Regions from separate parts of the Clostridium boliviensis genome, predicted to be linked through region 1. Evidence: riboswitches for the same ligand, from Rfam matches in the RefSeq annotation. Region 1 holds a riboswitch; the other holds the start of a gene.

Region 1 (3,406 bases):
TTTTTCATCATCTACTACTAAAACACTTGCCATTTTACACCTCTGTCTTCTATTTAAACCGTAATATCATCTTTTATCTTCTGAAAGGCTGCCTCCTTAATCCCTGATATCTTCATGATGTCTTCAATCTTCTGAAATCCGCTGTGGCTTTCCCGGTAACGAATGATGTCATCCGCCTTTGCCTCTCCCACACCTCTTAAGGTCATCAGTTCTTCCTTCCCTGCCGTGTTAAGATTCACCTTATGACTGCCTTCCGGTAAATTTCCCAAGACAGATGTTCCCTGATCCAGAAGCCTTTTGGCTTCCTCCTGATCCGGCACCTGAATCTTCATCCCGTCTTTGACCTGTTCTGCCATGTTTAACGTATCGGCAGCTGCATTCTCCGTAAAACCTCCGGCCTCAGCGACAGCCTGAAAAACACGGCTTCCCTCCTCCAGCTCATAGACTCCTGGAGAAACCACCTCTCCGCATATATGTACATAGCAAATACGTGACGGTACCTCCGGCACTTCCGGTGATTCCTGGGAATCCGAAGCCGGAGTTTCCTCTTCTGAGGTAACAGGCGGCTCCTGAATGGAAACAAATGCTTTTTCTTCCCGGTATTTATGATTTCTGTTTAAGCCATAGCAAATGCTGCATAGTAATACGCACAAAGCTATGACTGCGATCTTAATCCTATGATAGTTCATGGAATCCTCCCTTTACAAAATTTTGCAAAAAAGGATTCCATCCTCAGCCCTTGTACCTATTCTACCTAAAGAAATAAGTAAATACAAGCACTATTTCCAAATTAGTTGAAGATTATAATGCCGATGATGGCAACAACGGCTCCAATTAGTTTTTTCCATTCAAAGCCCACCTTTTCCACCCCGAACAATCCAAAAACCTCCACTGCATAGGCAACAATGATCTGGGATACCACGATTATCAGAGCTGCCTTTGCAGGTCCTAAGGTTCCCATGCTTTTTACAACTGTATACGTAATAAATGCACCGATAATCCCCCCGATCAGCAGATATTTGGGATGAACCGAAAGCAGAGCTGAAATATTGTCCCTGCCTGAGAAATACCACAAAACCAGACATGTTAAAAATGCGGTCAGCTGAACCCAGCCAGTGGAAACCCACATGCTTGTCTGCTTGGAAACTCCCGTATTTAATACCCCCTGTATGCTCATGAGTGCTCCTGAAATCAGAGCTATGATAAAACCTGTCATAACACAACCTCCGCATCTGTATTTTAATAGAAAAATGCTATGATGCACTACTTTACTAGGTTGTGCTTAATTTACTTTTTTATACTTATTTTACAGTTTCAAATAACTTGACAAGAACTTTCATTTGGGTTATACTCACACCGAAATGAAAAAATTATGACACGCTGGGGGAGCCTTGGGCTGAGATTGGTATATACCTGACCCTTACTACTTGAACCGGACAATGCCGGCGGAAGGAAGCAATAGTAGTAGTAATCCCCTCCTGTGCATACGAAGGAGGTTTTTTTATGTCATTTTTTCTAACCTATTCTCAGGAATCCGGAGAATATTTTTTAAAACCAGCCGGATACGGGCTGATGGTTGCCGCACTTTTGGTGATTCTTCTGGGACTTCATCTGCTCACAGGCAAAGCTCTGCCTACCAGACAGCTGAAAACCCGGCAGATGGTAACCTGCGCAGGGGCAATGGCCCTGGCTATGGTGACTTCGTTCATCAAATTTGCCTCACTCCCATACGGTGGTTCCATCACACTGTTCTCCATGCTGTTCATCTGTCTCATCGGCTATATCTACGGCATTAAGGCCGGAATCATGACAGGAGTGGCATACGGAATTCTTCAGTTTATCATGGGACCATACATCTATGCGCCCGTTCAGGTTCTATTAGACTATCCCATTGCATTTGGATGCCTGGGACTTTCAGGATTGTTTCATAATAGAAAGTATGGTCTGATTCCTGGTTATATCGTGGGTGTTTTAGGCAGATATCTCTGCCATGTTATTTCCGGTTACATATTCTTTGCTTCCTATGTACCGGAAGACATGAATCCGCTTTTGTATACCTTTGGATATAACGCCACCTATATTGTGCCTGAGATGGTTGTAACTATTGTAATATTATATCTGCCACCGGTCATCGAAGCCATCAGCCAGATGAAACGCCAGGCAGTTAATGGTTAAAAGAATTTTAAAATAGCGTAGAAACCGCTGATCCATAAGCGAATCGCCTGTGGACCAGCGGTTTTTCTAAATCAAAGAAGCTCATGAATATCTTTTGTCTCATGATCCTCATACTTTATTATATTCCCTTCCCAGGTTCTGAATTTTATGTAACCAGGACCTCTGGAAATAATATAATTGGGGAATATAGGAGTCTTTCCCTGTCCCTTGGGCGCATTGACGATAAACGTCGGTATGGCCAGACCGGAAGTATATCCCCTTAAATATTCCATAATTTCAATTCCATCTTCGATTGAAGTATTAAAATGCGTGGTTCCCTGTACATGTTTTGCATGAAAAATATAATAGGGCCTTACTCTGCATTTCAATAACTCATGATTGAGTACGCGCATCACAAATTTATCATTGTTAACACCATTTAGGAGAACCGCCTGATTTCCAAGGACGATTCCGGCATCTGCCAGCCGTTCACAGGCTGCCTTTGATTCGTTTGTGATTTCCATGGGATGGTTGAAATGAGTGTTTAAATAAATGGGGTGATATTTCTTCAGAATGGCACAGAGCTCTTTCGTGATTCGCTGGGGCATCGTCACCGGTATTCTGGTTCCAAGCCTTATGTAATCCACATGAGGTATCTCTTTTAGCTGACTGATGATCCATTCCAGCTGTTCGTCAGACAGGGTCAGTGCGTCTCCCCCTGTAATCAAAACATCTCTGAGCTCCTCATTCTCTTTTATGTATTGGATTGATTCTAAAATCTTATCACGGGAACGATGAACATCCTGTTCCCCAATATTGCGCCTTCTCTGGCAGTGTCTGCAGTACATGGCACATTCATTGGTTACGTTGATAATCAGCCGGTCCGGATACCTTCTGGTAATACAGCCGGCAGGGTTGGTGTATTCTTCCGCCATAGGATCTAAATCCATGCAGGAATCTTCCAGCTCCTTATGGTTTGGGATACTCATGAGGCGTATGGGATCAAATCTGTTATCCGGATCTGCCAGACTTAAGTAATACGGAGAAATGGCCCATCGGAATTTTCTTCCCACTTCCTCAATCAGCTGCTTTTCTTTTTCATTGACCGGAAGAATCCGGCTTAAACTTTCCACATCGGTAATTCTGTTCTTCAGCTGCCATCTGTAGTCATTCCAGTCTTTTTCCGTAGCAGAATAAATATGAAGAATTCTGTTTTTCCGTTCTCTCAGCACATGATCTTTGCTGATGCCAT
Region 2 (3,406 bases), on a different contig from region 1:
TGGGAAGGCCGGCCAATGCCGGCATCAACAATGATTGGAAGATCGATCTCATCTATTAAGATCTGAATAAACTCCCGTGTAGCGAGTCCCTTGTTGGATCCGATGGGAGAAGCCAGCGGCATAATAGAAGCAGCACCGGCACTCACAAGATCTCGAGCTGTATTCAAATCTGGATACATATAAGGCAGGACCACAAATCCTTCGTTTGCAAGAATTTCAGTGGCTTTGATGGTTTCCTGATTATCGGGCAGGAGATATTTGGAGTCCCGCATAATTTCAATCTTTACAAAGCTACCGCACCCTAAATCTCTTGCAAGTCTGGCGATACGCACCGCTTCCCCGGCATCTCTTGCACCGGAAGTATTGGGAAGCAGTGTGACCCCTTTTGGAATGTAATCCAGTATATTTTCCTGTTCTTTCGTATTGGCTCTGCGAACGGCCAGGGTGATGATTTCTGCACCGGCATCCTTTACCGCCGCTTGAATCAGACTCTGGGAATACTTTCCGGAGCCCAGAATGAAACGGGAGCTGAATTCCTGACCGCCAATGATCAGTTTGTCGTTTGATTGCATAATGTCTACCTTCTTTCTGTAATTCAGGCTTCATATTTTTCCGCAAGAATGCGGAGCGCCATATGTGCCTGATGTGCGGCGCACAACATGACTCGTGAGGACATAAGTCCAATATTATCCTCTACATCACTGACTTCATCTCCACAGAGATAGAAATGATCTGTAATCCTTCTGGTTCTTACAACGTTAGCAGAATCAATTCCTGCCATTCCGGAAGCGGCGATCAGATACCTTTCAGGCATCTTTTCCAGCACACTGTTTACCAGCATAGCTTTAGCCTCAGCCCCATCGAAGGCCTCACAAATGATATCCGCATTGCATAGCAGTTCATTAAAGTTATTCTCATCGATTTGCCTGGTATGTGTGATGACTGTTAAATATGGTGCGATTTCCTTTAAGTTTGCAGCAAGAGCCTCTGTTTTAAAGCATCCGGTTTGGGAAGCCTTATACTGCTGGCGGTGGAGATTAGAAACCTCCACTTTATCAAAATCAATCAGAATCAGCCTGCCCACACCTGCACGGGCAAGGGCAACAGCAATATTTGATCCAAGACCTCCAAGCCCGCAGATAGCGACAGTGGAGTTTGCAAACTTATCCTGCAAAGATTTTCCGTTTCGATTGTCAAGAGCACTCCTCATTTCCTCCAGTGTAGGAATGATGTTCATATCAACCACCTCCTACAAAACTGACTACCTCAACAACATCACCATTTTGAAGTACTGTTTTCTCATACTGTTCTTTTGTGACGATTACTCCGTTCCATTCAACTGCAATCCGCTTGGGATTGTAGCTGGTGCCTGCCAGATATTCTGCCAGTGTTTTTCCTGCTGCTTCATGAAAAATGCCACTGATTTTTATCATGATTTTAATCCTCCTTAAAAAAATAGGAAGCTGCCTGATTGGCAACTTCCCATAATATTAATAAATTCAGTCGTCCCTACGTTGGCATTATCCAAATCAGGTTAATGGGTCGAAAGTCACACTTTCCTCTCAGCCTGTTTGGGTAAAAACACCCGCAAGCTCCCCTGTATTAAATTATTATTAATAATACTACTATACGTGTGATTATGCAAGACAAATAACATGATATTCCTGAATAAATCGATAAGCCATCAATCGATTTCCTTCGCAAAGTCGCTTCCCCGGGACAACCAAATAGAGAGCGCGCAGAATGTAACAAAATAATAAGCAATTCATAATATAATGTATAGCTAATCCATATCAGTACGATTAAGAAAATTAGATAAATTATTTGAATACAAATTCAAATAAAAGGAGGGGTATTATGAAAAACAAAAAATTCAAATCAAATAAAGGCCATGTTTACTATAGAAGAACTAGCCGTTCTAGTGCATCAAGCAGATCATCTAGTCGTTCTTATAGTTATAGTAGATAGTATTTTTAAATGAAAAGATAAAGTATTAATAGTATGGACAAATATTATCAACCTGGTGAAACACTAAACGGCTATACTATTTTAAATAAGATAGGCGAAGGGCGATATGGAATTGTTTATTTAGCAGAAAATAGCAATTTTAAAAAATGCATTATAAAACAATTAAAAAAAGACACGTTAAAAACATCTAAAAAGAAACTGTATTACGAACAAGAAATATTAAAAAGTATAAATAATCCTAAGTTTCCCGCCTTTATTGAAAAATTGGAAGACGAGGATATACAAGCATATGTATTAGAATATATTTCAGGGAAAGTTTTTGAAGATTTATTATTTAATGATGAATATGTATTTAATAAAGTTCAAATATACAAAATCGCCACTCAGTTACTAGAGATAATAGCAATATTGCATCAACAGAATATTGTTCATAGAGATATTAGACCACCCAATGTTATCTTAAGGGGAAATCGAGATATTGTTTTAATTGATTTTGGATTAGCTAGATATATAGACAATAAAAAATATACTCAACAAACGGATTATTGGTACTTTGGAGATTTTTTGATTCATTTATATTATACATCGTGTTATCAAGACTTAGGGCTGGAAGAGAAGGCCTGGTACGAAGAACTTGATATAAACGAACATGAAAAATTGTTTTTAAAAAAACTTATGGGAATTGAAGATAGTTATACTAATTTGCAACAAATAGAAAATGATCTTCAAGAAATTAAAAATGAAAGTCTTTAATGATAATGAACCATATGGTCAAGAAAACATTTCTTAACTGTATGGTTCATATCGTAAGTAATGAATTATTCAAAACAGGAGAGAATCATTGTGAACATTTCACCACGTATTTTAGAAGTTCATAAGAAAAGTTTTTGTGCTAATGTATACTCTGTTAAACATTTCAGAATGATTGGTTTAATTGATGTAAATATCTTATATTATGATGGGGCAGAACGAGTAACATTAGCTTATTACAGTTCATCAGGTACTAATAATGGTAAGATCAAAGGTTTGTGGTACCCAATTGTAGGTATAAAAACAACTACAGGATCGTTTATAGAATTTACAGATTATTTGAATTTTGTTTTATCAAATAGTACAAACGACAGTATGGCGGAAAAAGGCTGGCTTGCTAAATCGCTTTTTTTCTACGCAGCCTTTTTCGACGATTCAATGATTGAAGGTTTTTCATGTGGAAAGCATTATGAGGATCTTTTAAATATTGGTAAAACTTTAAAATACTTATATGAAAATGATGAATTCTGCAATATTAGTTATCTTGATGCACATATGTTAAATGATATTGTAACTTCAAAAAAAATATATAGAGGAAATAGACATTCACAAAGAGAAAATTATGAACTTTTTATGCGAGATATATTTATTCAGGCTCAAAACTCCTTTGATTTTCATTTTAACTAGA

The links. A riboswitch is a leader RNA that binds a small molecule or an ion and turns the genes downstream of it on or off. The one in region 1 is predicted to bind thiamine pyrophosphate.
Region 2: another riboswitch for thiamine pyrophosphate. It lies ahead of thiS (sulfur carrier protein ThiS); the one in region 1 lies ahead of thiT (energy-coupled thiamine transporter ThiT).

What each region holds. Positions count from the first base shown of each region.
Region 1 is NZ_JAWONS010000103.1:55,763-59,168, forward strand. Features, by position in the region: gene RZO55_RS06305 (response regulator transcription factor) at 1-33, opposite strand, end outside; gene RZO55_RS06310 (helix-hairpin-helix domain-containing protein) at 54-689, opposite strand; gene RZO55_RS06315 (DMT family transporter) at 791-1,216, opposite strand; TPP riboswitch at 1,373-1,471, shown strand; gene thiT (energy-coupled thiamine transporter ThiT) at 1,504-2,175, shown strand; gene eam (glutamate 2,3-aminomutase) at 2,247-3,406, opposite strand, start outside.
Region 2 is NZ_JAWONS010000278.1:35,970-39,375, reverse strand. Features, by position in the region: gene RZO55_RS18330 (thiazole synthase) at 1-572, opposite strand, end outside; gene thiF (thiamine biosynthesis protein ThiF) at 596-1,237, opposite strand; gene thiS (sulfur carrier protein ThiS) at 1,239-1,433, opposite strand; TPP riboswitch at 1,490-1,609, opposite strand; gene RZO55_RS18315 (protein kinase family protein) at 2,002-2,721, shown strand; gene RZO55_RS18310 (hypothetical protein) at 2,812-3,405, shown strand.